4 regions of the Arthrobacter sp. YA7-1 genome follow, and region 4 is predicted to be linked to each of the others. Evidence: riboswitches for the same ligand, from Rfam matches in the RefSeq annotation. Region 4 holds a riboswitch; each other region holds the start of a gene.
The links. Region 4 has a riboswitch for S-adenosylmethionine ahead of OIT41_RS18240 (DUF1737 domain-containing protein). Riboswitches for the same ligand answer to the same signal wherever they lie in the genome.
Positions count from the first base shown of each region.

Region 1: linked by a shared signal. The riboswitch ahead of metX (homoserine O-acetyltransferase MetX) and the one ahead of OIT41_RS18240 (DUF1737 domain-containing protein) in region 4 are both predicted to bind S-adenosylmethionine.
Region 2: linked by a shared signal. The riboswitch ahead of OIT41_RS13470 (aminotransferase class V-fold PLP-dependent enzyme) and the one ahead of OIT41_RS18240 (DUF1737 domain-containing protein) in region 4 are both predicted to bind S-adenosylmethionine.
Region 3: linked by a shared signal. The riboswitch ahead of OIT41_RS04665 (hypothetical protein) and the one ahead of OIT41_RS18240 (DUF1737 domain-containing protein) in region 4 are both predicted to bind S-adenosylmethionine.

Region 1 is NZ_CP110114.1:1,407,340-1,414,321, forward strand. Features, by position in the region: gene OIT41_RS06525 (VOC family protein) at 1-591, opposite strand, end outside; gene OIT41_RS06530 (bifunctional o-acetylhomoserine/o-acetylserine sulfhydrylase) at 838-2,154, shown strand; SAM riboswitch class IV at 2,315-2,430, shown strand; gene metX (homoserine O-acetyltransferase MetX) at 2,444-3,565, shown strand; gene OIT41_RS06540 (hypothetical protein) at 3,584-4,000, opposite strand; gene OIT41_RS06545 (SGNH/GDSL hydrolase family protein) at 4,065-4,904, opposite strand; gene OIT41_RS06550 (alpha/beta hydrolase) at 4,974-5,627, shown strand; gene OIT41_RS06555 (RNA-binding S4 domain-containing protein) at 5,704-5,934, opposite strand; gene OIT41_RS06560 (DMT family transporter) at 5,968-6,982, shown strand, end outside.
Region 2 is NZ_CP110114.1:2,870,688-2,877,669, reverse strand. Features, by position in the region: gene OIT41_RS13490 (hypothetical protein) at 1-117, opposite strand, end outside; gene OIT41_RS13485 (MFS transporter) at 220-1,665, shown strand; gene OIT41_RS13480 (metal-dependent transcriptional regulator) at 1,698-2,411, opposite strand; gene OIT41_RS13475 (class I SAM-dependent methyltransferase) at 2,441-3,217, opposite strand; gene OIT41_RS13470 (aminotransferase class V-fold PLP-dependent enzyme) at 3,268-4,692, opposite strand; SAM riboswitch class IV at 4,728-4,840, opposite strand; gene hisN (histidinol-phosphatase) at 5,000-5,812, opposite strand; gene rsgA (ribosome small subunit-dependent GTPase A) at 5,872-6,982, opposite strand, start outside.
Region 3 is NZ_CP110114.1:986,744-993,725, forward strand. Features, by position in the region: gene OIT41_RS04650 (matrixin family metalloprotease) at 1-380, opposite strand, end outside; gene OIT41_RS04655 (VIT1/CCC1 transporter family protein) at 484-1,662, opposite strand; gene OIT41_RS04660 (hypothetical protein) at 1,930-2,118, shown strand; gene OIT41_RS04665 (hypothetical protein) at 2,156-2,476, opposite strand; SAM riboswitch class IV at 2,491-2,610, opposite strand; gene OIT41_RS04670 (sodium:solute symporter) at 2,696-4,228, opposite strand; gene OIT41_RS04675 (helix-turn-helix domain-containing protein) at 4,532-5,107, shown strand; gene OIT41_RS04680 (ammonium transporter) at 5,389-6,804, shown strand; gene OIT41_RS04685 (P-II family nitrogen regulator) at 6,801-6,982, shown strand, end outside.
Region 4 is NZ_CP110114.1:3,902,335-3,909,316, forward strand. Features, by position in the region: gene OIT41_RS18220 (cupin domain-containing protein) at 1-315, shown strand, start outside; gene OIT41_RS18225 (ornithine cyclodeaminase) at 468-1,499, opposite strand; gene OIT41_RS18230 (Lrp/AsnC family transcriptional regulator) at 1,660-2,091, opposite strand; gene OIT41_RS18235 (hypothetical protein) at 2,147-2,506, shown strand; SAM riboswitch class IV at 2,621-2,733, shown strand; gene OIT41_RS18240 (DUF1737 domain-containing protein) at 2,744-3,001, shown strand; gene OIT41_RS18245 (rhodanese-like domain-containing protein) at 2,998-3,408, shown strand; gene OIT41_RS18250 (O-succinylhomoserine sulfhydrylase) at 3,409-4,617, shown strand; gene OIT41_RS18255 (glutamate--cysteine ligase) at 4,614-5,858, opposite strand; gene OIT41_RS18260 (UDP-N-acetylglucosamine 1-carboxyvinyltransferase) at 5,963-6,982, opposite strand, start outside.

The DNA of each region.
Region 1 (6,982 bases), 1.7 Mb from region 4:
TCCCGGCGTCCCGTGCGGAGCCATCCATTGGACTGCGACGTCCTCGAGGGGCTTCTCCACGGGTTCACCAAGCCACTCGGTGACGCGCTCCGCGGAGCCGGCAATGGTGAGGCTGGACATCTTGACGTCGCTTGGGTAAACGAGCGACGGGTGAAGTGCGGGGTCGCCCTCCCAGCGGAGCAGGTAGGGAACCTGGGGATCGGCGATGAGTCCCAGGATGCCGATCTGCGACCAGACGAGTTCCCGGCCATCCGGGAACTTGCGGTTGCCCGGGACGGCGGCGCGTCCGAGCCGCTGCTCGAACGGGCTCAGGTCGTCCACAGCGACGCACCAGCCCATCCACCCACCTCCTGCGGCGGAGCGTGCACGGACAGCTTGTCCAAAAGGTGCCTTGTCGGAGGCCGGGTGGTCCAGGACCTCGACAACTTCCAGGTATTTGTGGTCAGCAAGGGGAATGATCATGTTCCGGGTACCAAAGCGCGGATGCACTCCGCCCCGGACCGCGTCCACTCCCAATGCTGCGGAAATCCGCTCGGTGGTGGCCAACAGGCCATCTCGTTCACAAGCGTAAGAGACGTGATCCATGCGCATGGCTTCATCTTGGCACTTTGTGATGGAGCTCTCAGCTAAGTCAAGCCTAACCAAGGTGGGATGTATCGAAAAGGCCGCTCAGGGTCACTTCAGGACGCACCGGGACAGAAAACTTCTGCGTTCGTCACAAAGCTTCCGGAGCCCGCAATACCCTCCCTAGACTGGCGGCAACCGCTCGCCGGCATGCTGAACCCTTCGGCCCGGCAGGCTGACGCACGGCAAGAGCCCAGACAACCAGGAGTCCGCATGTCCCAAGGATGGTCATTCGAAACGCGCCAAATCCACGCTGGCCAGGAGCCGGACGCCGCCACCGGCGCCCGCGCCCTCCCCATCTACCAGACCACCTCGTTCGTCTTTCCCAGCGCGGAAAGCGCGGCCAACCGTTTTGCACTGGCCGAACTGGCGCCCATCTACACCCGGATCGGCAACCCCACGCAGGATGCCGTGGAGCAGCGCATAGCGAGCTTGGAGGGTGGCTTGGCTGCGCTCCTGCTGAGCTCCGGCCAGGCCGCGGAAACCTTCGCCATCCTCAACGTGGCCGAGGCCGGTGACCACGTGGTCGCCAGCCCGAGCCTCTACGGCGGCACGTACAACCTGCTGGCCCATACACTGAAGAAATTCGGCATCTCGGTCACCTTCGTCGAGGATCCGGACAACCTGGACCACTGGCGGGACGCGGTGCAGCCAAACACCAAGCTGTTCTTCGCCGAAGTCGTCTCCAACCCCCGGCAGGACGTCTTGGACATCGAGGGTGTCTCCCGCATCGCGCACGAGGCGGGAGTCCCGCTCGTCGTGGACAACACCCTCGCCACGCCCTACCTGATCCGGCCCATCGAGTGGGGAGCGGACATCGTGGTGCATTCGGCCACCAAGTACCTGGGCGGGCACGGCTCCGCCATTGCCGGTGTCATCGTGGACTCCGGCAACTTCGATTTCGGCAAGGACCCTGAGCGGTTCCCCGGCTTCAACACCCCGGACCCCAGCTACAACGGCCTGGTCTATGCCCGCGACCTCGGCAAGGACGGGGCCCTCGGCGCGAACCTCTCCTACATCCTCAAAGCCCGGGTCCAGCTCCTGCGCGACCTCGGCTCGGCGGTTTCCCCGTTCAACGCTTTCCTGATCTCCCAGGGAATCGAAACCCTCAGCCTGCGGGTGGAGCGCCACGTGGACAACGCCACCAAGGTGGCGCAATGGCTCGAAGGGCGCGACGACGTCGAATCGGTGGCGTACGCGGGGCTGCCTTCCAGCCCGTGGTTCGAACGGGGCCGGAAGTACGGCCCCAGGGGCACCGGCGCCGTGGTGTCCTTCACCATCAACGGCGGGGTCGAGGCGGGCAAGCGCTTCGTGGACGCCCTGGAACTGCATTCGCACGTGGCCAACATCGGCGACGTCCGGTCCTTGGTCATCCACCCGGCGTCGACGACGCACAGCCAGCTGACGCCGGAACAGCAGGCCGTTGCGGGAGTGACCCCTGGCCTGGTGCGGCTGTCCGTCGGAATCGAGCACATCGACGACATCCTCGCGGACCTCGAGTCGGGATTCCGGGCAGCCAAGAGCGCCTAGCACGGGCCCGGAGGGCGTACGAGGCTGGCCGGCGACGCAAGATGAATCTTCGCCGGCCAGCCTTCCCAGCCACCCCTTCGTGAACAAAACGCGGCCAAGTGTCACAAAGATGTCATAATCTTCGTCAGAAGGGGTCCGGTTTTCCTAGACTCTTCCTATAGGTCATGAGTGCCAGCGACAGCCCCGGCTTGCTGGCCGGCAACCCTCCATTCGCGGTGGGGTGCCCCGGGTGAAGACCTGGCCCTTCGCTGTGTTGGCGGCGGGCAAGCGCGATGTGAGGTGTCAACGAATGACAATTGCTGCAACAGCCATACCCCTTTCCGGTACCCAGGACGGAACCCTCAAGTATGTTTCCGTGGGCGGACTCGAGCTGGAGGCCGGAGGTTCCCTCCCGGACGTCGTCCTTGCGTACGAGACGTGGGGGCGGCTCAACGCAGACGCTACCAACGCTGTCCTCGTGGAACATGCATTGACCGGCAGCACCCATGTGGCCCGTGGCGAGAGCGACGAAGACGGCTGGTGGGAGCAGCTTGTGGGTCCCGGCGCCACCATCGACACGGACCGCTACTTCGTGGTCTCCGTCAACATTGTGGGGGGCTGCTACGGCAGCACGGGGCCGTCGTCGAGCGCTCCTGACGGCAAGCCGTGGGGCTCCCGCTTCCCGCTCGTGACCCTGCGGGACAGCACGGTGGCCGAGGCCAGGCTGGCCGACGCCTTGGGGATCCACAGCTGGCACACCGTCGTGGGCGGGTCCATGGGCGGTGCCCGTGCACTGGAATGGGCCGTCGGCTATCCGGACCGCGTCAAGCGATGCGCCGTGATCTCCATCGGGGCGTACAGCACCGCCGAGCAGATCGCGTTCGCACAGGCCCAGACGCTCGCCATCCGGCAGGACGCCGACTTCAACGGCGGAGACTACTACGGACAGGCCGCCCCCGAAGCGGGTCTGGCCCTTGCCCGGCGGATTGCCCACATCACCTATCGCTCGGCAGACGAGCTGGACTTCCGCTTCGGCCGGAACGCCCAGGGCGGCGAGGCACCCCTCCAGGCTGCCGCGTTGGGGGACCGGGGCCGCTACCAAGTGGAGAGCTACCTGGACCACCAGGGGAGCAAGCTGGTCCAGCGCTTCGACGCCAATAGCTACATCGCCATTACCGAAGCGCTCATGAGCCACGACATCACGCGCGGCCGGGGCTCGTTGGAGGACGCGTTGTCCGTGGCCACGGCGACGTTCTTCGTGGCCTCGGTGGACTCGGACCGGCTCTATTTCCCGGAGCAATCCCGCGAGCTTGCCAAGGCCTTGCCCGGAGAGGTCCCGGTTCATGTCATCGAGGCGCCGATCGGGCACGACGGTTTCCTCACCGAGATCGGCCAGCTCGGCCCCCAACTGCGCGAGGCATTCTTCGGCTAGCGCGCCTCTTCGGCTGAATCAGCCGTTCATGATCTCCTGGCGGAGCTTCATGTAATCCTCCATGGCGATTTTCCCGTCGCTGTACTCCTGGTCCAGCTCGGCCAGTTTCCGTGCACGGTAGCCTTGGGGCGCGCTGTTCGGCTGGGGAGCGCCGCTCGCTTGCGGAGTAGCCGACGACGGCGGAACGGCCTGCCGCGCGGGCGTCGCCATCGGGGGTTGCGGCTCATCCGGGATGACCACCGGGGGTTGCTCCGGGTATCCGACGGGGTTGTGCTGCGGAGGATAGGGCTGCCCAGGGTAATTCTGCGGAGGATAGGGCTGCCCGGGGTAATTCTGCGGAGGGAAGATCCTGCGCTGGCGCGACCGGTTGTACATGCGGATCCCCATGGGAATCAGCCAAGAGCAGACGATGATCCAGAAGATCAAATTGTTCACGGCGGAGGCCTCCCTGTCTTTCACCAGCTTAGCCCCGCTCCCTGTGACTAACCTCGCGGTTCGTTCAGCTCCCGGGCAGGAAGGTGTCAGCAGGACCGAAGACGGGTCCCGGCGTCGGGCGTTTCGGCAGGATCCCGTCACCGGAGGAGCGGTGCCTGATCCGGCGGATGACCCACGGGACAAAATATTCGCGTGCCCAGACCAGGTCGCCAGACCTGGCTTGGCGCCAACTGCGCTGGGGGAGCGGCTTGGGGTAGAGCGGTTCAAGGTTGTGCGGCACATTCAGTGAGTCGAGGACCATCGCGGCGATGGTGTGATGGCCGAGCGGCGAGAAATGGAGGCGGTCTTCGTCCCACATCTGGGAGTTGGAAAGCTGCCTCAAGGACCACATGTCAGCCACCACGGCATCGTGGCGGGCGGCCACGGTGCGGAGGTTTTCGTTGTAGATGGCCACCTTGCCGCGGATCCGGCCGAGGACCGATGACGCGGTGTCCGGACCGTTGAAGAGAACCACCGTGGCGCCGTCGGAACTCAGGGTCTGCACTGCGGCATCGAGTTTTTCGGCCAGGGCGTCGGGATCGCCGCCGGGACGGATGAGGTCGTTGCCGCCTGCGGAGATGCTCACGAGATCCGGCTTGAGGTCCATGCACGGGCCAAGTTGTTCGTCGAGGATTTGCTGCAGCAAGCGCCCGCGGATGGCGAGGTTGGCGTAGGCGAAGTCGCGGTGTCCCCGGCTCAGTTCCTCGGCGACGCGGTCGGCCCAGCCGCGATGTGCTCCGGGGTTGTTGGGCTCGGGGTCGCCGATGCCTTCGGTAAAGGAATCACCTAGCGCCACGTAGCGGGTCCACGGATGAATCCGCTCGTCCGACTTTGCCACCGTGGAATCAGTGTCACTCACGTCCATATCCTGCCTCTTGCTGCGTCGCTACGCGCCCGTAGCTTGTTACTCATCGGTAACTGCAAGAATAGTCCCATGAGTCAAGCTTCCGCCTTTCCTGCCCCGGTCGTTTTGTGGTCCCACGAAGAGGAAGAGCGGGCTGGAAAGCCGTTGCTGGTCCTTCTGCACGGTTACGGATCCAACGAGCAGGACCTCTTCAGCCTGGCCGGCCTGTTGCCCCGGGACTTCGTCGTGGCCTCGCTCCGCGCGCCGATCGCCACAGGTCCGGGCTTCACGTGGTTCCCCCTCACGGCGTCCATCGACTACTCCCTCGACGCCGTCAAGGACGCCGCGGAGTATGTGTTTTCCTGGCTGGATTCGTTGAAGTCCAACCACAGTTCAGTGACGCTCCTCGGGTTTTCCATGGGCATGGCCATGGCCACCTCGCTGCTCCGGCACCGCCCGGCGGACTTTGCCGCCGTCGTCGGGCTTTCAGGGTTCGCCGTCGACGCCGGTGAGGACCCCGCGTTCCGTGACGCCGAGCTGGACGGATCCGTGCCGCTCTTCTGGGGACGCGACCAGCAGGACCCTGTCATCACCCCGGACAAGATCGAATACACCATGGATTGGGCCCGAAAGCACACGGACCTTACCAAGGTGCTCTACACGGGCATGTGGCACGGCATCAACCAGCAGGAAATCGGGCACGTTGGCGAATTCCTGGAGCACAAGGTCCTCGCGTCCGTCTGACTCCATCTGACAACAACGCGGGGTCACTTGCGGCCCATGACGAGGCGCGCAATGGGCCGTAAGTGACCCCGCGTTGCTAGGACTCTGTGGTGATCCGCACCGTCTGACCGTTGACGGTCACGGTATCGCCCACATGGAGTTGGCGGCCGCGCCGATCATCGATCTCGCCGTTGACTTTGACCAGGCCGTTCTTGATGAGTTCCGTGGCTTCCACGCCATCCTCCACGAGGTTGGCGAGCTTCAGGAGCTGGCCGAGCCGGATCATGTCGTCGCGGATGGGGATTTCTTCGATTTCCGGGTTGCTCATACAAGCAATGATGCCTGAAGTAGGGTGGTGAAAATGCCGCAGTCGTCCCGCACCTTGCCTGGAAGTCCCTCCCGTACGCCCCTGCCCTTGCTCACCGGGCTGCTCCTTGCCGTGGCAACCGGACTCGTGATTCCGCTCCAGGGCCGGATCAACGGCGCCTTGGGGGCAAAGCTCGACGACGGTATCGCGGCCGCCGTCGTGAGCTTCACCACCGGGCTGGTACTGATCGCCGCGATCGGACTCGTGCTGCCGAAAGGCCGCGCGGCCCTTCGAAGGATCCTGCCGGCCCTCACGGAGCGGAGCTTTCCACGGTTCTACGTCCTGGCCGGTGGCATTGGCGCGCTGTTCGTTTTCGCCCAATCGTTCACGGTCGGCCTGCTTGGCGTGGCCTTGTTCACGGTCGCTGCAGTGACGGGCCAGACCCTGAGCGGACTACTCGTGGACCGGCTCGGCATCGGGCCCGGCGGCAAACGCTCGATCACCGGAGTCCGAATCCTCGGCAGCGTCCTGACGATCGCCGCCGTCGTCTGGGCCGTGTCGCCGCGCCTCGGGGCGGCCAGCGACGTCGGGTCCTTGCTGCTCCCCATCCTGTTGCCGGTCGTGGCGGGCTGCCTCATGAGTTTCCAGCAGGCCATGAACGGGACTGCGACCGTGCACTACGGCAGTCCGATCGCTGCAACGCTCGTCAATTTCGTGGCCGGAACGGTGATTCTCTGGATTGCCTGGCTCATCAAAGTGTTGCTCCTTGGTCCCGGCCACGCCCTGCCTTCTGAATGGTGGTACTACCTGGGCGGGCCGATGGGGTGCGTCTTCATTGGCCTGGCTGCTTTGTTGGTCCGGAGCCTCGGTGTCCTGGTCACCGGGCTCGGGATGATCGCCGGGCAGCTGCTGGGATCGCTGGCGCTTGACCTGGTCCTGCCGGCTCCCGGAACAGTAGTGGCGTACCCCACGATCCTCGGCACCCTGCTGACGCTGTTCGCCATCATCGTGGCCACGTTGCCCTGGCCGAAGGGCGCGATCTCGTCCCGCCGTCCCTCGAAGAGCCTTT
Region 2 (6,982 bases), 1.0 Mb from region 4:
ATTGTCTTGCAGCTCCCTCAGCTCGGCTTGTGAAAGCCTGGAGGGGATGCCGTGGCGTTGGGCCATTTCCATCGGGATATCAAGGGCCAGTGCGGCGTCACGTCTGCTAATCACCATTCAACGATACGGGACTTTCGCCGTTGCAGAACTGCGGCAGAACCGCCGCAGGACCGGGCAGGAATCCGGACGGCAAAGGACAAGCAGGCGTAGGCTGTGCTCATGACCGACGCAGCGGCCCTGCTGCCAAGCACCCCGCTTCAAAAGCGGGTCCTTGTTGTGGCTATTGTGGCTTCCTTCATCGCCATTTTGGATGGCTTCGTGGTGAACCTCGCGCTCCCCGCGATCGGCCGCGAACTGGGTGGCGGCCTCGTTATCCAGCAATGGGTGGTGGATGCCTACCTGCTGACCCTGGGCGCGCTGATCCTGGTGGCCGGATCCCTGTCCGACCACTTCGGCCGCGCCCGCATCCTGGAATGGGGACTCGCCGGCTTCACCCTTACCTCCGTCACGTGCGGCCTCGCCTGGAACGGCGAGGTGCTGGTGGTTTCGCGGGCCCTCCAGGGGATTGCCGGGGCCTTGCTCGTCCCGAGTTCGCTTGCCATGATCGTTACGTTCTTCTCCGGGCCCGCGCAGTCCAAGGCAATCGGCCAATGGTCCGGTTGGACCAGCGCGGCCGCCATCGTCGCTCCGCTGATCGGCGGCGCATCGGTCGATCTGCTGTCCTGGCGCGTAATCTTCTTCATCAATGTGATTCCTGCCGTTGCAGTCTGGCCGATCCTCGCCGGGCTGCGGAAGTCCGATGCCGCCGTGGACAGGAGCAAGAAGATCGACTACCTCGGCGCGTTCCTGGCCATGGTGGGCCTGGGCGGTCCGGTCTACGCCTTCATCGAACAGGGGCGCATGGGCTGGAGTAACATGGTCGTCTGGATGCCGCTCGCCCTCGGGGCCGTAGGGTTGGCCCTCTTCCTGGTCCACGAAGCCAGGACCCCGGAACCGATGCTTCCCCTGCGGCTCTTCGGCATCCGCAATTTCGGCTGGGGAAACATCGCCACGCTCGCCATTTACGGTGCCCTGTCATTGGGCTTCTTCGCCGTAGGCATCTACTTGCAGCAAGTGGGAGGGATGAAAGCCACCACCGCGGGCATCGCGTTGCTTCCCGCGACTGTCCTCCTGATGCTCACGGCTTCATTCTTCGGGGGACTGGCGGGCAAGTACGGTCCGCGGTGGTTCATGACGGCCGGTCCGTTCATCTGCGGGGTCGGGTTCCTCATGACCTTGGCCGTCCAGGAGCCCTTGAACTACTGGACCCAAGTGTTGCCCGGGCAGATCGTCTTCGGGATCGGCCTCAGCACCTTGGTGGCGCCCCTGACCGCGGCCATCCTCGGCGCGGTACCGACTCAAGAGGCGGGGATCGGTTCCGCTGTGAACAACGCCGTTGCCCGGATCGCAGGCTTGATCTGCATCGCGTTTGCCGGGCTCATCATCGGTCCTGTCTTCAGCCGCCAAGGCCTCATGAATGCCGTGGTGGTCACCGCCTCGCTGTTCTTCCTCGGCGCGGTGGCATCCGCCGTCGGGATCCGGAACCCGGTGGTGGGCGCGGCGGTAGTGGACTCGTCGCAAGGTCCAGCCCCCGACGACGGCGGGACGGCTGCCCAGCGCGCCTGAACAGTGCGCTCCAAGACGCTGTGACGGTTCCGTCAGCTTTCCGCGAGGACGCAGCCTTCGTGTTCGACGTCGGTGGCCACCCAGAGCGCGGAAGCGACCTCGTCCGCGAGATCGTAATCGCGGCTTCCCGGGCCCTTCCCGATCCGGACCACCAGCGCACCGCCGAACGGCTTGCGGCCAATCACCTCGATGCTGGCGTCGAGGTCGATTTCCTCGGCTGAAAGGTAGCGCAACAGCTCAGGGTTTTCGTCGCTGATCCGGGTGATCTTGCCGGAATGGCCGTCGTCGAGCTCGATCATCCGGTGCGCGTGCGGCAGGCTCACCGAACCGTCCGCGGCGGGGATGGGGTCACCATGGGGATCGCGTCCCGGGTTGCCCAATTTGGCGGCCATGCGATCGATGAAGGTGTCCGAGACAGCGTGCTCGAGCATTTCGGCCTCGTCATGGACTTCATCCCAGCTGTAGCCCAACTCCCTCACCAGGTAGGTTTCGATCAGGCGGTGCCGGCGGACCATGCCCAGGGCAAGATGCATTCCTTGGGGGGTCAAAGTGATGGCGCTGTACGGCTGGTGGTCCACCAGGCCTTGGTCCTTGAGCTTGCGGACCATCTCCGAGACGGAGGAGTTGGCGACACCGAGCCGCTGCGCGAGCTGTGAGGACGTGATGGGTTTGTCCTGCCACTCCGTAAAGGAGTAGATGACCTTGACGTAGTCCTCGATGGAGGAGGAGGGCGCACTGGTCTTCACGGTTCCAAGCCTATCGTGTGCCGGCGGCATCAGGCTTTGCGCGCCCGCCAGCTCTGCGTGAGATAGGGCAGGGGGATGACCTTGTCCTCTGCATGGCCCAGATGTTCGAAGAGATACCACCGGAGATTGCCCATGACCTTCGCCCGGGTGGCATCGTTCGCCCTGAGATAATAGCTGCGCGACTTCACGAGTTCGAGGATGTCTGCCGGAGCCAAGGGATCCTCCCAGCGCGTGACGTGGTTTTCGAGGCCGGTGAACTCGGGGCCCACCACTGGCCGGAAGTCCGGTTTGTGGACATCGCCGGCATGCATGATGCGGGACAGGCGATGGACCCAGGGCACCGAAGTGTCCAATTGGTTCCAGATCAAGCCGATGACGCCGTGGGGTCGAAGGATCCGGGCGATCTCAGTGCTCGCGGCGAGCGGATCGCACCAGTGCCAGGCTTGGGCAACGCTGACGACGTCGAATGCTGAGTCCGCCAGCCCGGTTGCCTCTGCCGTGCCCTCCAGGGCGATCACCTGTGGATACGCTTTGCGCAGTTGGGTGAGCATGTCCGTGGAGGGGTCCACTGCCGACACCGCCAGCCCCCGCTCGACGAGCAGCGAGGTGAACTTTCCGGTGCCGGCGCCGATGTCTGCCGCGTCCCGAGCCCCCTCCGGCAGCAGCCAGTCGGCTGAATCCGCCGGGTAGCCCGGTCGGACCCGCTCATAGTGTTCTCCGCCGTCCTGGAAACTCCGACCGAGTTCGAGTCGGCGTTCCTCATAAAGCTTGGGGCCGGCTGAGGTGCCTTTGGGTCGCGGGGCCACGCGGGGACTCCTTCGTAGGACAGGAAAAATACCCTACGAATCTATCGCAATCAGTCGGTGCTGCAGGGTGCGGCGCCTGCGGTCCCGGGAGTATTGGGAGCCCACTCCGGGTAGCTGCGGTGATCGTTCGCGGGCACCCAACGGCCGGCATCCACCACGTAGTCCCAGCCGAGGCCGTTGCTTTTGAGGGCCTGGATGCCCGCGATGAGCCGGGTGGCGTCTTCCAAACGCGACCCCACGCCGAAGCTGGCTCGCAGCGATCCGGAGGGAAGGCCAAGGCGCTTGAGCAGGGGGTGGGCGCAAAAGCGTCCGTCCCGCAGGCCGATGCCGTGCTCGGCCGCGAGATAGGCCGCGACGAGTCCGGCGTCGTAGCCCTGGAGCGAGAAGTTCACGACGCCGATCGTGTCCTGGGGATCCGTGTCGCTGAAGATCTGGTGCACGGTCACGCCGTCGATTTGCTTGAGGCCCTCGACCAGGTGCGAGCGGATGGCGGCCTCGTGGGCGTGCCATTCTTCGTGGTCGAGGCTGGCAATGACCTGTGTGGCCCGGGCCAGGGTGGCCGCGCCGAGCACGTTCGGAGAGCCCCCTTCGTGCCTTGCCGGCCCCGTGGCCCAGCTGACGGAATCAAGGCGTGCCTCGCGGACGGCGCCGCCTCCTGCCAGGTGCGGTGTGCCGGCGTCGAGCCAGTCGGGGCGCCCCACCAGGACGCCGGCACCGAACGGTGCATAGAGCTTGTGCCCCGAGAAGACCAGGTAGTCCACCTCCGCGGCGGCGATATCGATCCGGCGATGAGGGGCGAGTTGCGCCGCGTCCACCACGATCCGCGCCCCGAATTCGTGGGCCAAGGCTGCGAGGTCCTTGATGGGCAGGATCTCGCCGGTCACGTTCGACGCGCCGGTGACCGCCAGAAGGCTGACGCCACCCTGGGAGAGTGCCGTGCGGACAGCGGCAACAGTCTCGGACAATGTTCCGGCGGCAACGATGCTGCGATGGGGGACACCTTGCCATGGGAGCAGATTGGCGTGGTGCTCGATGTCCAGGTACAGGACTTCGCCGGTATGCCTTCCGTCCTCAACCGGCAAGCAACCCGCCAGCAGGTTGAGGGAATCGGTGGTGTTGCGCGTGAAAATGACGGAATCGTCCGGCCTGCCGCCAACGAAGTCACGGACGATGTTACGGGCGTTCTCGTAGACCGAGGTGCTGATTTGCGAGGCATAGCCGGCGCCGCGGTGGACGCTCGCATAGTACGGCAGGATTTCGTTGAGGTATGCGGAGACCACGGTCAGTGCAGGCGCGGAAGCGCCGTAGTCGAGGTTTGCGTAGCGGATCTGGCCGCCCTGGATCAAGGGCGCCTGCAGCTCCGCTCCAGTGACGGCGGCCAATGGGCGCGATGCCGGAGTCCGGGACTCACCGTGCCGCTGCGCAGGATCATGGTGCTGCGAAAGAGCCGTGGAAGAAATTGTGGCTGTGCTCATGGGACCTCACTCAAGAGGGACCCCTGCGTGCAGGGGGTCCGCGCTTGCCGCATCCGTTCCGGACCGGCCCGGTCGTCACCCGGGGCACCCCGCCGCGATGGAGGGTTGCCGGCCAGCAAACCGGGGTTTCGCGCTGGCACTCGTGACCTGTAAAGAGATTAGGACACCGGCAAGGCCGGTTCCAATGTGACCGCGATTGTTAAGCGGATTGTTACACCGCCCGAAAAATGTGCCTTCCGCCGAAGAAAAAGCAGCGGACGCCCCGGAAAGGGGGCGTCCGCCGTCGTTTGTTCAGTGAATGGGCGGATTAGAGGAGGTCGTCGAGTTCGGGGTTGAGCCTCTTGAGGACCTCGGAGTGCAGGATCGAGTTAGTGGCGACGGCGTTTCCGCCGAAGGGGCCATCCGCGCCATCCAGGGACGTGAAGCGTCCGCCGGCCTCGGTCACGATCGGCACCAAGGCGGCCATGTCGTAGACCTGGAGTTCCGGTTCGGCGGCGATGTCCACGGCGCCCTCGGCCACGAGGCAGTAGGACCAGAAATCCCCGTACGCACGGCTGCGCCAGACATCGTTCTCGAGGCCCAGGAAGTTGTCCAGCTTCCCGTGCTGCTTCCACTCGGAAAGCTCGGAGTAGGAGAGCGAGGCGTCTTCGAGCCGGGACACGTTGGAAACTTTCAAGCGGGTGGCCGCGGCCAGCGACCGGCCCATGTAGGCGCCCGAGCCCTTGGCCGCCCACCAACGCTTGCCGAGCGCCGGAGCGCTCACGAGCCCCACCACTACCTCGCCCTCGTCCACGAGGGCGATCAGCGTTGCCCAGACGGGTACGCCACGCACGAAGTTCTTGGTCCCGTCGATGGGATCGATGATCCAACGCCTCGAGCCGTGGCCCGTGCTGCCGAATTCCTCCCCGAGGACGGCGTCACGGGGGCGGGAACGGGAAAGCTGCCCGCGGATCGCTTCCTCGGCGGCTTTGTCGGCATCGGTGACTGGGCTCAGGTCGGGTTTGGTCTCCACCTGAAGGTCCAGCGCCTTGAACCGCTCCATTGTCAGGGAATCGACGGAGTCGGCCAAGACATGTGCCAGCCGCAGGTCGTCGTTGTAGCTCGAATCGGGTTGGGTCATGGTTCCAAACTACCGTCTCTTCGCCGGTGAGCCGGGGAGGTAGGACGGCAGCGGCGCAGTTAGTTGACTGTACCCAGTTCCTTGGTTTCCTGTGCTTCCATGCGCGGGTCCGCGCCGAGGAGCCGGCGCAACGATGCCAAACGGGCCGGGCCCGACTCGCCAGCGTGGCCATCGGCGACCCACGAATCCAGCCCGCACCGAACAGCGTTGGCATCGTGCTTGCAGCCCCGCTCGCACATTTCGGTCCCGGGTTCGAGGTCCGGGAAGGCATGCAGGATGCGGTCCGGGTTCACGTGGGCGAGGCCGAAGGAACGGATGCCGGGCGTATCGATGATCCAGCTTCCGCCGGGGGCGTCGCTGAGCTTCAGGGCAAGGGCAGACGACGAGGTGTGCCGTCCGCGCCCCGTCACCGCGTTGACCCCGCCGGTGGCGCGCTCGGCACCGGTCAGGGCATTCACCATGGTGGATTTCCCGACGCCGGAATGGCCCAGGAGCACGGTGACCTTGCCGTCGAGGTAGTCCCGCAGCTGGCCGACGGCGTCACTGTCGAGGCGTGCGGACAGACCGTCGTCCGAACGGGCGTCGATGCCGGAGGCGCCTGCGTCGGCCGTCCGGCTGATGATGATGGGGAAACCCAGGCTCACGTAGTTGGCGAGCAGTTCCGTCGGATCCTTGACATCCGCTTTGGTGACGAGCAGCAGCGGCTCGATCCCGGCGTCGTACGCTGCCACGAGGGCGCGGTCGATGAATCCGGTACGCGGTTCCGGGTTGGCGGCCGCCACCACCACCACGAGCTGATCGGCGTTGGCGACGACGGCGCGTTCGATCGGATCGGTGTCGTCGGCACTTCGCCGCAGGAGGGTCTTCCGCTCCTCGACCCGCACGAGGCGGGCGAGGGTGTCCGGGGCTCCTGAAACATCGCCGACGAGCGCGACGAAGTCCCCCGGAACCACGGGGGAGCGCCTCAGTTCCCGTGCGCGGGCGGCAATGACAATGCGCTCGTTGTCCGAGCTTTCATCCACGATCGCGGTGTAGCGGCCGCGGTCGACGGTGACGATGCGCCCGATCACGGCGTCGTCGTGGCTGGGGCGGTCCTTCGTGCGGGGGCGTGTGCCCTTCTTGTTGGGGCGGATCCGGACGTCGGACTCATCCCAGGAGCGTGCGTCGCGG
Region 3 (6,982 bases), 1.3 Mb from region 4:
AGCCCCTCGGATCCCGCCGGGGCAAGGGCTGCGTTGACCACATAGTGCAATGGCCGGCACGGGGAGTAACCCACGGGCGTGCCGTCGGCGTTGGTGGCCAGAAACTTGTAGGAACTGCTGGCCACGGCAGGTTTTGCAGGGGAGCCGAGCGGGTGCCCGGCTTCTTCCAGGCCAGGGGGCGGGGTATCCGGCGCCCGGGCGGCTTTTTGTGGCCCCTGCCCGGAGGCCGCCGGCCCGGGGCTGCTTGCCGTGGCCTGGACAGAAGGAGCCAGCTTGGGAAGGAGCCCTGTGAAGCCGGGATCGCCGCGAAGGAAGCCACTGACAAGCACGGCCACGGCAGCAACCGCCGCCACCACCATCAAGTTTCGGAACAGCGCCAGCGCGGTACTGGCGCGCTTGGGCCGCGGGCCGCCGTCGTACCCGTAGTTTGAATGCAAGTCTCCCCCAAATCCTTGATCCCGCCGCCCTGGCGGGCCGGCGCTGCTAACCGATGACAGCGCCGAAGACGAGGCCCAGCCCATACGTGGCCGCAGCCGCACCGAGTCCGATGGCGAGCTGCCGGAGACCACGGGTCAGCGGCGAGGTTCCGGACAGCAAGCCGACGACGGCGCCCGTCGACAGAAGCGCGATGCCCACCAGCGTACCGGCCACGGCAAGTGCCGAGAAGCCCGTCATGCCGAAGATGAACGGCAGGATGGGCACGATGGCGCCCGAAGCGAAGAAGCAGAAGCTCGAGATCGCGGCGCCCCATGCGGAGCCAACGGCCTCGTGCTCATTGACGGTTTCTTCCACTTCGGGGTGGAGCGAAAGGCTTGGATCGCAGTCGCAGCTGTAGAGGCCCATGCGCTCGGCGGCCCGGTGTTCGGCGGATTCGCGGGACATGCCCCTGGCTAGGTACACCAGCACCAGCTCATTGTGCTCGATGTCCAGGGCCGGGGCTGCGGTCAGCGTGGCCTGGGTGGGGCGGGTGGCCTTGAGGAGCTCGAGCTGGGAGCGGACAGAGACATACTCGCCCGCTCCCATGGACAGTGCGCCCGCCAGCAGTCCGGCGATGCCGCTGAACAGGACCACGGTTGCGGGAACTCCGGTGGCCGCCATGCCCATCACGAGGGAAAGGTTGCTGACCAGGCCATCGTTGGCGCCGAAGACGGCAGCGCGGAAGGTACCGGACAACCTGTTGCGGCCGCGGGTCGCCAGGCCGCGGACTACTTCTTCGTGGATCTGTTCGTCAGCCGCCATGGCGCGGGTTGCTGCCGGATCCTTCGCGTACGGCGAGCGTCCTTCAGCCCGTTGGGCGAGGGCCAGCACGAACACCGATCCGAAATTCCGGGCCAGGAAGCCGAGCATTTGGCTCCGAACGGAGGCCGCCTTCGGCATGCCGGCGTGTTGGCCGAGGAGCTTGAGCCAGTGTGCCTCATGGCGGCCCTCGGCCTCTGCGAGGGCCAAAAGGATATCGCGCTCCTCGCCGTCGCGTCGCTGAGCCAGTTGGCGGTACACGGCGGCTTCGGCACGTTCGTCGGCCAAGTACTGCCGCCAGCGCTTGATGTCCGACGACGACGGGGGAGTCTTGGGGGCTGCTGCGTCTTGGGAGGGACTGCTTGAGTCCTGCGGATTGTCTGGATGCGAGTTGTCTGAATGCGAGGGTTTTGTGCGGGGGTGCACCGGGACTCCTGGGTTGCTGGGGCGGGCTTCATCGCCTCATTGCAGCTCCACTTTATCGCCAATTTCCGCGGTTTTTCGGCTGGCAATCCTCACTGGACTTTTTAGGCGCGCCTCAAAAACCGGGAGGCTCGCCGGAGGCCTTGACCGCCGCAGGGGGCAGTGCTGGGATGGATGGACAGGGTCCACGAATTGGCGGGGTGGCGTTGGATCGGCTGCCTCACGTGCCTGTGCGATGGGCTCAGCGGCACGTCGAACGGAGGTTGCACCATGGACAGCACCGAGACCCACGCCCGCCACCCGGACCGTCCCACGGTCGAGGCCGATCCCGCCTATGACTACAGCGAAGACCTGGAGGTGGACGAGGACTGGGAGGAAGAATCCGAGGTCCTGGACGACGACGAACGGGTGGTCCCGCTCGACGCCGAGGAACACCGAGAGGCCGAAGAGATCGAATAGCGCCGACTCGCTGAACTTGGCCGCTAAAAAGCGCTTGCTAGAACGCGCTCAGGATGAAGTGCTTCTGCACGCCCGCACGGTGCCCGGTTGCCGCAACCGTGAGCGTAAGTTTCCGTGTGGCCGGGAACCAGCGGGCGGGCTGAACCGCTTTTGAGAGTGCTTCGGTGATGAGCCGCGGCTCATGATGCCAATAGCGTTCCAGGTTTCCGTCCACCACGAACGTGATGGAGCCTTGGGAGAGGTCGACGCCGGGAATCACCCGGACGAACTCGTCCACCCGACGGGGGCGGGGCAAGAAGAGGGCGCTGGACTGGATAGTGCGGTCGGCTGTGGCGGTGGCGCCGTTTTCGAAAGGCATGGCCTTCTCCTATGGAGTTGCTCTTGCCCGTTCGGTTGTCTCTGGTCCGAACCGGGCCGCTTCTTCATCCGAACCACCCGTGAACATGGGGTTGGCGTGTGGCAAGTCGGAGCTTGGCGCCACATCTCTTGAAGCTGTTCCTACTGTACATGCGACGGCGGCGCCGCACCTCTCGAAGGAGAAAGCGCGGCGCCGCCGTCGTACCTGGTTTTGTGAAACCTAGTGGGTGGCCACCGGGTGGGCCTCCAGCGGGAGTTCCTCCGCGGCCGTTCCGGCAACGCGGCGTTCCCAGGCTTCGCGGACGGCCGGCTCGGTGGGCGGCGTGAGGAGGGAGACCACGAAATAGACGGCGAACGAGGCGCCGAGGCCCCAGTAGATCGGATCGTTTGCGTAGACGCCGTCTTCGCTGGGGATGATTCCCGTGGCGTAGGCGATCAGCAAGGCAAGGGTCAGTACAGACCCGACTGCCATGGACCAGGCTGCGGCAATACCCGTGCCGCGCTTCCAGACCAAGCCGCCCAGGATGGCAACCAGCAGGCCACCTACCAGGATGTCGTAGGCGATGGTCAGGGCCACCACGACGTCTTGCGCCGCCATGGAGATCAACACTGCAACGATGCCCAGGCCAAGGACCCAGTAGCGGTTGGCCTTGACGTCATGCTCGGGATTTTCGGTGTCGTTGGTGTTGATCGTCTTGCCGAACCAGCTGGCCACGAACGGGACCACGTCGGCGCGGGCAACGGTGGCCGCGGCGATGAGGGCTCCGGACGCTGTGGACATCATGGCGGCGACTGCTGCGGCCATGACAAGGCCGCCGATGCCGATCGGCAGGATGTGCGTGGCTACCTCGGCGTAGACGACGTCCTTGCCAAGGGCCTTGACATCGATGTTCGGCAGGGCCACCCGGGCAGCCAGGCCGATCAGGGCGCCGGCCACGCCGTACAGGACGCAGTAGATGCCGGCGGTGGCGCCGCCCCATCGGGCCACCTTGGGGGTCTTGGCGGTGAAGACGCGCTGCCAGATGTCCTGGCCGATCAGCAGGCCAAGGGTGTAGACCACGAAGTACGTGATGATGGTCTGAGCCCCGATGCCGTCCAACTGGAAGAAGCTGGCGTCAACACGGGCACGGATGCCTTCGAAACCGCCTGCCGCGTTGAGGACGAACGGGAGCATGAGGAAGAAGATGCCCACGGTCTTGATGATGAACTGCACCTGGTCGGCGAGGGTGATGGACCACATGCCGCCGATGGTGGAGTAGACCAGGACGATGGCGCCGCCGACGGCGATGGCGAGCCAGCGCTCCCAGCCGAAGAGGACAACGAAGATGGTGGCGTAGGCGCCCGTGGACGTGGCGCACAGCATGAGGGTGTAGGCCAGCATGACGATGCCGGAGGTCTGCGTGGCACGCTGGCCGTAACGCAGGCTCAGCATCTGGGAAACCGTGTAGATCTTCAACCGCTGGATGGTGCCGGCGAACAGCAGGCTCAGGAGGAGGACACCCGAACCGATCGCGACCACCAGCCACATGCCGGAAACGCCGAACTTGTAGCCGAGGCCGACGCCGCCAACCGTCGATGCGCCACCGAGGACGACGGCGGCCATGGTACCGGTGTAGAGCATCGGACCGAGGCGGCGCCCTGCCACCAGGAAGTCGCTGTTGTTCTTGGTGCGCGACTTGCCCCACCAGCCGAAGGCCAGCATGGCGAGCAAATACACCACCACGATCGCAATATTGATGAACGAAGAGTCCACGGTTGGCTCCTGAAAGTGATGCGCAGAGCTCTGGGGGATTCCGACGCCGGTCCGCGGGGTTTCGTGCGGGGTTGCGGAAGGTCTCTGCGCTGGTGATTGGGGAGAGTAGTCTGTGATGTATGCCTCACAAACAACACTTGTTGCCTATGAGGATACGTAGTGATGCGAGTAACAGTCAAGATGCCGTCTCGCCCAGCGGACGCATCGGCACTCCTCCAGCTAGCCAAAGGCCCTGCCACGCCGGCGATCCGGCTACTATTGCTGCAATGACAGGGCCGCATAAACGGCCTGAAAGGTTCGTGAATGAAGGCTCTCCCCGTTGAACCGAGCAACGTCCCTGTTGCCATCGGTTCCAGAATCCGTGCCGCCCGCCAATCGCAGCGGCTCACCATCGAGCAGGTTGCCGACGCCACCGGCCTGACCAAAGGGTTCCTGAGCCGTGTGGAGCGTGACCTGACATCGCCGTCGGTCGCTTCCCTCGTGACGCTTTGCCAGGTTCTTTCGGTGTCCATCGGAGACCTTTTCGCCGCACCGGAGACGCATCTGACCCGGCGCGACGACGGACCACGGATTTCGCTCGGCGGCCAGGGCATCGTGGAGCGTCTCCTGACGGCGCGCTCCGAACGGCGATTGCAGATCCTGCAGGCCTCGATCGAGCCCCGGGGCCGGGGAGAGGCCGAGCTTTACGCCGTCGATTGCGATGTCGACGTCCTGCACGTCGTCAAGGGCCGCATCACCTTGATCCTCACCAACGAGGAGTACGAGCTCGAAGAGGGAGACACGCTGTCCTTCCCGGGCCGCGAACCCCACACCTGGGTCAACCCCACGGACGAGCCCGTTGAGGTGCTCTGGATCCTGGTGCCGGCAGCCAGCCGCTGACGCCGGCGGCTTGCGACACGAGGCTTTGCGATACGCGGCGTTGCGACACGCGGTGTGTAACACGCCTGAAACGTGACTGACTTCAGGATTTAACGCTAGGGCCTTGGGTGTTACGTGCCTGAAATGATCCGTGCCGAATGCTGAAACAGGGCGACTGTACCTTCGAGTCAAGGCAACTCGTCAAGGTCGGTATCCCGTGGGGTACCAGGACCTGTTCGTTTTAAAAATGGTCTCGCCGTGCGGGCGCCATGGAGCGCCGTATATGCAGGAAGGCTCCCGAAATGAACCCAGTATTCTTCAGCGTAGGGCTGGATGTGAACCCCCAGACCCTCGATCCCGGCGCAACAGCCTGGATGCTTGCAGCTTCCGCCCTCGTCCTTCTCATGACGCCAGGTTTGGCGTTCTTCTACGGCGGGCTCGTCAGGATGAAATCCGTCCTCAACATCATGATGATGAGCTTCGGCGCCATCGGCGTGGTCGCGGTGGTCTGGGCCCTGTGGGGCTACGGACTCGCGTTCGGCCCGGATACGATGGGCGGCTTCATCGGAGACCCCTTCGCGAACTTCGGACTCAGTGGCCTGGCCGGCGTTATCGGCGGAAAAGCCCCCGGGCTGCCGGACATGGTCTTCATAGGATTCCAAGCGACGTTCGCCATCATCACGGTCGCGCTGATCAGTGGCGCGGTGGCCGAACGTGTCAGGTTTGGACCATGGCTGCTGTTTGCCGGCCTGTGGGTCACCATCGTCTACGCGCCGATTGCCCACTGGGTGTGGGGTGGCGGCCTCTTCGGATCCACCGGGATCATCGGCAGCAAGATCTCGGCGCTCGACTTTGCCGGTGGCACGGTGGTCCACATGAATGCCGGCATGGCCGGGCTGATGCTTGCGGTGGTGCTCGGCAAACGGCTCGGATTCATGAAAGACCCCAACATCCGGCCGCACAACCTCCCCTTCGTGATGCTCGGGGCGGGCCTGCTGTGGTTCGGCTGGTTCGGATTCAACGCCGGTTCGGAACTGGCCGCCGATGGGATCGCCGCTCTCGCTTGGACGAACACCCTCCTGGCCACGAGCGCCGCGCTCCTCGGCTGGCTGCTCGTCGAAAGGCTCCGCGACGGCCACGCGACGTCCCTCGGTGCCGCATCCGGCGCCGTCGCGGGCTTGGTAGCAGTCACCCCGGCGTGTGGATTCGTGGATCCCATAGGCGCGATCGTCATCGGAATCATCGCCGGTGCCGTCTGCGCGCTGGCTATCGGGCTGAAGTTCAAGATCGGCCTGGACGACTCCTTGGACGTCGTCGCCGTCCACTTTGTCGGCGGCCTGTGGGGGACGCTGTCCCTCGGATTCTTCGCTGTACCTTCCGCGAAGACTGAAGGCGGGCTATTCTACGGCGGCGGATTGAGCCAATTCTGGCCCCAGATATTGACTGCACTCGTCGTCACCGCGTGGACGGCCATCATGACGACGCTCATCGGGCTGGCCATCCACAAGACAGTGGGCATGCGCGTCAAGGAACACGAAGAGCTGGCGGGCATCGACATCACGGAGCACGCGGAAACCGCCTACGAGCTGGCCATGGTCGGCGGATCCTTCAATCCCGGAGAGCCACAGAACGGCAAAACCCCGTTGGGTTCCAGCGGTGAACCAGAAGCCAATTCCAACGGGAAAACAGATCGGATGCGCAGCAAGGCGTCGACGTGAAACTGGTTACGGCCATCGTGAGGCCGGAGCGGATCGACGAGGTCCGGGAAGCCTTGGAACGCTTTGGAGTCAACGGGATGACCGTCAGCCAGGCGAACGGATATGGGCAACAACGGGGCTACACCGAGGTGTACCGGGGCGCGGAATACAATTCCGATCTCCTGCCCAAGATCCGGGT
Region 4 (6,982 bases):
TTGTGGTTCTTCCACCTGGGGACGCCCATCAGGCTGCACGTCTTCTCCCGGGAGCTTGGACACCAGGACTTTGGCTATACCGAGACCGTGTTAGGGCCGGATCCGGAGGCAGGCGAGACGCTGCAAGGAGTTGCCCCGGGCTCCACCTGGTTCGGTGCCGAGTTGGCCGGTCCAGGGTTCGCCTTGGTCAGCTGCAGCGTCTCACCCGGATACGAGAGGTCTGACTCCGCGAAACCAACGGCACGGGACATCGAGTCGCTCGTCATGAGGTTCCCCGGGCATGCTGAGCTGATCCTGCGACTGGCGGCGGAATAGCCCGGGCTGCCGGGCTGGCAGTCTGGCCGGGAAAAACGTCTGGTGCGCCGGTTCTGGGGCCGGCGCACCAGGCTTCTCCCTCCCCAACTGACTCGCAGTTGTTGTCGTTTAGAGCGCCCTAAACGACAACAAATGCGAGTCAGTTGGGCTTCTCAGGATCCGACCGGAGAGAGCGCGCGCACCAAGCCGAAGAGGTCCTTGGGGTCGTCGGGGTTCGCGACGAGGTCGATCTCCTCGAAGAATTCCGAACCCTCGACGGCGTCGCGGAGATACCGCAAGGCGGAAAAGTCCTCGATCGCGAAGCCCACGGAATCGAATACCGTGATCTGGTGCCTGGAGGTCCGGCCCGGCGCATGACCGCCAAGGACTTGCCAGAACTCGGTGACGGGAAAATCGGCGGACATTTGCTGGATCTCGCCTTCAATCCGCGTCTGGGGATCGTATTCCACAAAGACGTCGCCGAGGTCCAGGATGGCAGCGTCGAGTTCGGTCTTTCCTGGGCAATCGCCGCCGATCGCGTTGATGTGAACGCCCGGAGAAACCTGGTCTGCAGTCAGGATGGTGGCGTTGGCCTTGTCCGCGGTGCACGTGGTGATGACGTCGGCGTCTTCCACTGCGTGGGCCGCCGAGCCCGCGATGGTGATGTCGAAGCCGAGGGGAGCCATGTTCCTGACGAACTTCTCCATCGCAGCCGGATCAGTGTCCCAGATCCTGACAGTGTTGATGCCCAGGGCTGCCCGGAAGGCCAGCGCTTGGAACTCCGACTGGGTTCCGGTTCCGATCATCGCCATGACCCGTGCATCGGGGCGCGCAAGTTTCTTGGCGACCATGCCGGACGTGGCCGCCGTCCGCAGCGCCGTCAGCACTGTCATCTCCGCGAGGAACGTCGGGTAGCCGTTATGGACATCGGACAGGACACCGAAGGCTGTCACAGTCTGGAAGCCGCGCGCTGGATTCGAAGGGTGTCCATTGACGTACTTGAAGCCGTATGTTTCCTGGTCACTGGTGGGCATCAGCTCGATGACGCCAAACGCGGTGTGACTCGCCACCCGCGGGGTCTTGTCAAAAGATTCCCATCGCCGGAAGTCGTCTTCCAAGTACTGAATCATCTCCGAAATGATGGTTTCCGGGCCTCGCCCGGCCGTCCAGCGGACCATATTGCGGACATCGACAAAGCGCGTCATGTGCGCTCCTTTCCCTCATGAGCATTGTTGCTATGAGGCTACGGAGCGGCGATATGCATCCGCAATTGCCAAAGTATGTACTTTTCATTGAAAAAATGCACAAAATGACGAGTCCTTTCGAACATAATGCTCATGAGGTTTGTCGCCGCCAAGCAACCGGCTACCGCAGGACGGAGCTGAGCAGCAGGCTTGTCTCGCTATTGACGATCCCCTCGATCCCGCGGATCCTGCCCAGCACTTGGTCAAAGTCGCTGAGGCTTTCCGTGCGCAGCTCAGCCACGAGGTCCCAGCCGCCATTCGTGGTGTGCAGTGCCCAAATCTCGGGGAGCCCCCTCAGCTGGCGAATGACCCTGTCGGCCGACCTTCCTTCCACGGCAATGAGCGCAATAGCCCGGATCGCAAGTGGATCGACTTCGTCGCGCACCCTCGCGGTGAAGCCAACGATCGTTCCGGAGGAGACCAGGCGCTCGAGCCGGCTGTTCACGGTGGCCCTGGCGACGCCCAGCTGGCGCGCGAGGCTCGCGACAGATGCCCGGCCGTCCTCCCTGAGGGCGGAGAGGAGCTGGCGGTCAAGGTCGGTGAGTGCTGCCATAAAGATAAACGTATCGCCCATTCCCCAAGTGGGCCTGAGTCCGTAGGGTATCGACATGAGCATCTACATCAGCCCCGACTCTGCTGCGTGGTCGCTGACGGCCATGGCAACCGGTGCGTCAGCGGGATCAATCGATGATGCGAACGGCATGTCCAACTTGATAAAGGAAATCTACGAGACAGAAGGTTTCGAAGCGCTGTCTGGCGTGGTTTTTGCCCTGGCTCATCACAACAGCCTCTCGCTGCACGCACTCGCCACGGCCACCGGGATATCCGTGCACGAGTTGCTGGAAATCCGGAAGCATCAAGGTTCCACGTTTCATCACTCCCCCACAGGAGTAGCATCGCGCTTTGATGCCGTTTCACCCCGGGTCCAGGCAAGCCTGGACCCGCTGCCTACAGAAACCGAAGCCTAGGGTCCGCGCCAGCGTGGCCCCACCCGCCGGCTCCCCACCGGCCGCCCCCCGGTTACGGAACATGACGACGGCCGGTGATGCGGGCCGCCGTCGTGGGTGTTATTTTTCTTCTTGAGTAATGAGCACCAGCGCGAAGCCCTGACTTGCTGGTCGGCAACCCTCTCTCCGGCGGGGTGCCTCAGGTGACTACTCGGCGTATCGACACTTTCGAACTGCAAGCGTGACTGAGGAGCACCAATGCCTGAACCCACCGAGGAAAAACTCTCCTACCGTCTCATCACGGGCCCTGACACCAAGGAATTCTGCGAGCGGATCTCCACCGCCCTCGCAGAGGGATACGTGTTGCACGGCAGCCCGGCCGCGACTTTCAACGGCAAGGACGTGATTGTGGCACAAGCCATCGTCCTGCCCGCGGCGATCGCGAGCGCGGATGCCGCCGTCGCCAATGCGGTGGATCAGCTTGATGAAGAGTTCGACGGCGAGGGCCACGCATGAGCTACGCAGGCGACCTCAGCCCGCACGACGCCTGGGCCAAGCTCGAGCAGGGCGCCATCTTGGTGGACGTCCGCACCGAAGGCGAGTGGGCACACATCGGGATCCCGGACACCAAAGCCACCGAAAACGATCCCTTGTTCATCCAGTGGAACCTGGCCGGCGGCATCCCCAACACCCGCTTCATCGAACAGCTGACACAACAGGCTCCCGAGGGGGACGGCACGGAACTCGTCTTCCTCTGCCGCTCCGGCCAGCGCTCCATCGCGGCCGCGATCGCCGCAACCCAGGCCGGATACACCGCCTACAACGTCCTCGAGGGCTTTGAGGGCGAACCGGACCGCTACGGCGAGCGAACCGTGAATGGCTGGAAAAACCGTGGACTTCCGACGAACCTGGGGAATATCTAAGTGACTTTCAATCCTGACGCCGCCAGCTGGAGCCCTGACACCCAGGCAGTCCGCGGCGGTCTTGACCGTACCAACTTCCAGGAAACGTCCGAAGCCGTCTTCTTGAACTCCGGTTTCGTCTACCAGTCCGCCGCGGCTGCCGAGCGTGCCTTCACAGGCGAGGACGAACGCTTCGTCTACTCCCGTTACGGCAACCCTTCGGTCGCCACCTTCCAGGAGCGCCTCCGCCTGCTTGAGGGCACCGAAGCGTGCTTCGCGACGGCGTCGGGCATGTCAGCTGTCTTCACCGCCCTCGGTGCGTTGCTGGCGGCTGGTGACCGCGTGGTTGCCGCCCGCTCGCTCTTCGGTTCCTGCTTCGTGATCCTCAACGAGATCCTGCCGCGCTGGGGGGTCGAGACCGTCTTCGTCGACGGGCCGGACCTCGACCAATGGCGTGCCGCGTTGTCCGAGCCGACAACGGCGGTGTTCTTCGAGTCGCCGTCGAACCCCATGCAGGAAATCGTGGACATTGCCGCGGTGAGCGAGCTTGCCCACGCGGCGGGCGCCACGGTCGTCGTCGACAACGTCTTCGCCACCCCCTTGCTGCAGCGCTGCGGCGATCTCGGCGCAGACGTGATTGTCTACTCCGGCACCAAGCACATCGACGGCCAAGGACGGGTCCTGGGCGGCGCGATCCTGGGCACCAAGGAGTTCATCGACGGGCCGGTCAAGCAACTCATGCGGCACACCGGGCCGTCCCTTTCCGCGTTCAACGCCTGGGTCCTGACCAAAGGCCTGGAGACGATGGCCCTGCGGGTCAACCACTCCTCGGCATCTGCGTTGCGGATCGCCGAATGGCTTGAGGCACAACCGGCCATCAGCTGGGTCAAGTACCCGCTGCTGAAGTCGCACCCGCAGCACGAGCTCGCCGCGAAGCAAATGAAGGCCGGCGGAACGGTGCTCACTTTCGAGCTGCTCCCCTCCGCGGGGCGATCAGCGAAGGAGGCCGCCTTCGCGCTGCTGGACGGGCTCGCCGTCATCGACATCTCGAACAACCTGGGCGACTCCAAGTCCCTCATCACGCACCCCGCCACCACCACGCATCGCGCCATGGGTCCGGAAGGCCGCGCAGCCATTGGCCTGAGCGACGGCGTCGTGCGGCTTTCGGTGGGGCTGGAGGATGTGGACGACCTCATCGGGGACCTCGAGCGGGCCCTCAAGCAGGTCTAGCCCGGCGCTTCGCGCCAGTCTTGGCGCACCCAGGTGAGGACGGGCTGCGGCTTGGTGTCGCTCTCGTCCCGCTCTGAGCGCATCGTGATCTGAACAGCGTGCTCGACGACGGCGGCCAGCCCGGCGGCGTCGGGCGCGCCCCCGTTGCTGCCGCTCCAGCGTTCGGCAACACCACGCTGCTCGATGGCGCCATTGCCACGGCCCAGGATGGCTGCCACGCCGGTTTGGACCAAGTCGAATTCGCCCTGTTCGGCGAGCACAGGTTCCAGATACTCCACCAAGGACCAGACAACGTCCGCGGCGGGCTCAGGGCGGAAGGTCCCGAAGTCCAGCAGCTCGGTGCGCAGGCCGAAGTTGCTTGCCTGCCAGGACGCCATCCGCAGAAGCGCCGTGGGCACGGCCGCCGGCTCTATTCCGGCATGGTATTCACGAACAGACGTCTCAACCAGGGCCCTGACAAGGACGGCGATGAGCGCCGCATCCTCGGCCCGGAGGCAGACATCGGCCACCCGGACCTCCACCGTGGGAACGTGCCGGGACAGCCTGGCGTCGAAGTAGACCATCCCCTCGTCCAGCAACACTCCCGTTTCGATGAGCCTCCGGACAACCCGCCGGTAGGAGGCAAGGGATCCGAAGATGGCTGACGGCCCCGACGAAGGCCAGCGGTTCCATGCTTGCGTCCGATAGCTTTCAAAGCCCGTGGCCAGCCCCCGCCAGTAGGGGGAGTTGGCGCTCATCGCGGTGAAGACGGCGAGCTTGTCCCGGATGCGGTCCAGGACCATCACGCCCTCCTCGGGAGACTCGATCGAGGTGTGGACGTGGAATCCGCACGTGAGCTGTTCGTGTGCGGTGATGCCGAAGCGTTCGAGCATGATGGCATACCGGGGATCCGGAGTGGTGTGCAACGCGGCATCCACGGGCGACGTGGCCAACGCGGCGATCCGCGCGCCGTGGCGCCGGGCGGCGTGACTCGCGAGGCCCCGGCCCCTGCGGATCTGGTGTAAGAGCTCGGCATAGCTGCGGCATGGCCGGGTCTGGGTTTCGATCTGCTCAAGTTTGAGTTCGTGGCTTAGGCCGGTATCGGGGCCGTCGACCTCGTCAAGGGTGGGTCCAGGTTCGGGGCCGTCGTGGGCGGGCCCGTCATCGGCAGCGCCAGCGAGGAGCGCGTCGGCAAGCGCGAGCGGCTCGCCGGTCACGGGATCGACGATCAGCAATTCCTCTTCCACACCAAAAGTGCGCACGGAACAATTGTGCGCCATGGCAGCCTTGCGGAGACAGATCGAGATTTTGGGGGCGCCGCTGAAGGATTCTGCTGGATCACATGATCGTGCAGAATCCGACGCCGTCAGTCCTGGAAGTACTCGATCTTCGCGCCGATGGTGTTGAGCCGCTCGGCCAGGTCCTCGTAGCCGCGCTCAATCACGTAGATGTTGCGCAACTCGGACGTGCCGCGGGCCGCCAGCATGGCCAACAGCAGGCAAGCTGCGGGCCGGAGGGCCGGAGGGCATCCGACTTCGGCACCACGCCACTTGGTGGGGCCATTGACATAGATGCGGTGGGGATCGAGGAGTTGGACCTGGGCGCCGAGCTTGTTGAGCTCGGTCAAGTAGATCGCCCGGTTCTCGTAGACCCAGTCGTGGATCATGGTCTGGCCCTCGGCATTGCCGGCGATGACCGCGAAGAACGGCAAGTTGTCGATGTTGAGCCCGGGGAAGGGCATGGGGTGGATCTTGTCCTCCGGCGCACGCAATCGCGATGGCTTGGTGGTGACATCAACCAAGCGGGTCCGCCCGTTGCGCGCGAAATACTCCCCCGAGATGTCGAGTTGCTGGCCCATCTGCTCAAGCGTGGCCAGTTCGATCTCCATGAACTCGATGGGGACTCTGCAAATGGTGACTTCCGAGTTGGTCACGATGCCCGCCGTGATCAGGCTCATGGCTTCAATGGGGTCTTCCGACGGGAAGTACTCGATGTCGACGTCGATCGCCGGACGGCCCGTGATCTTGAGGGTGGTTGTCCCGATGCCGTCGATCAGCACACCGAGCCTCTGCAGGTAGAAACAGAGGTCCTGCACCATGTAATTGGGGCTGGCATTGCGGATCACGGTGGTACCGCTGCGGTGCGCGGCGGCCATGATGGCGTTCTCGGTTACGGTGTCGCCGCGCTCCGTAAGCACGAAAGTGCGGTCCTCGCCGTCGGCCGGCGGGGCCTGCACGGAATAGAAGCCGGACTTGGCCTCCACCGAGAGTCCGAACTGCCGCAACGCCTGCATGTGCGGTTCCACGGTGCGGGTCCCGAGATCGCAACCGCCAGCGTAGGGCAGTTGGTATGAGGCAGCCTCATCGAGGAGCGGGCCGAGCAGCAT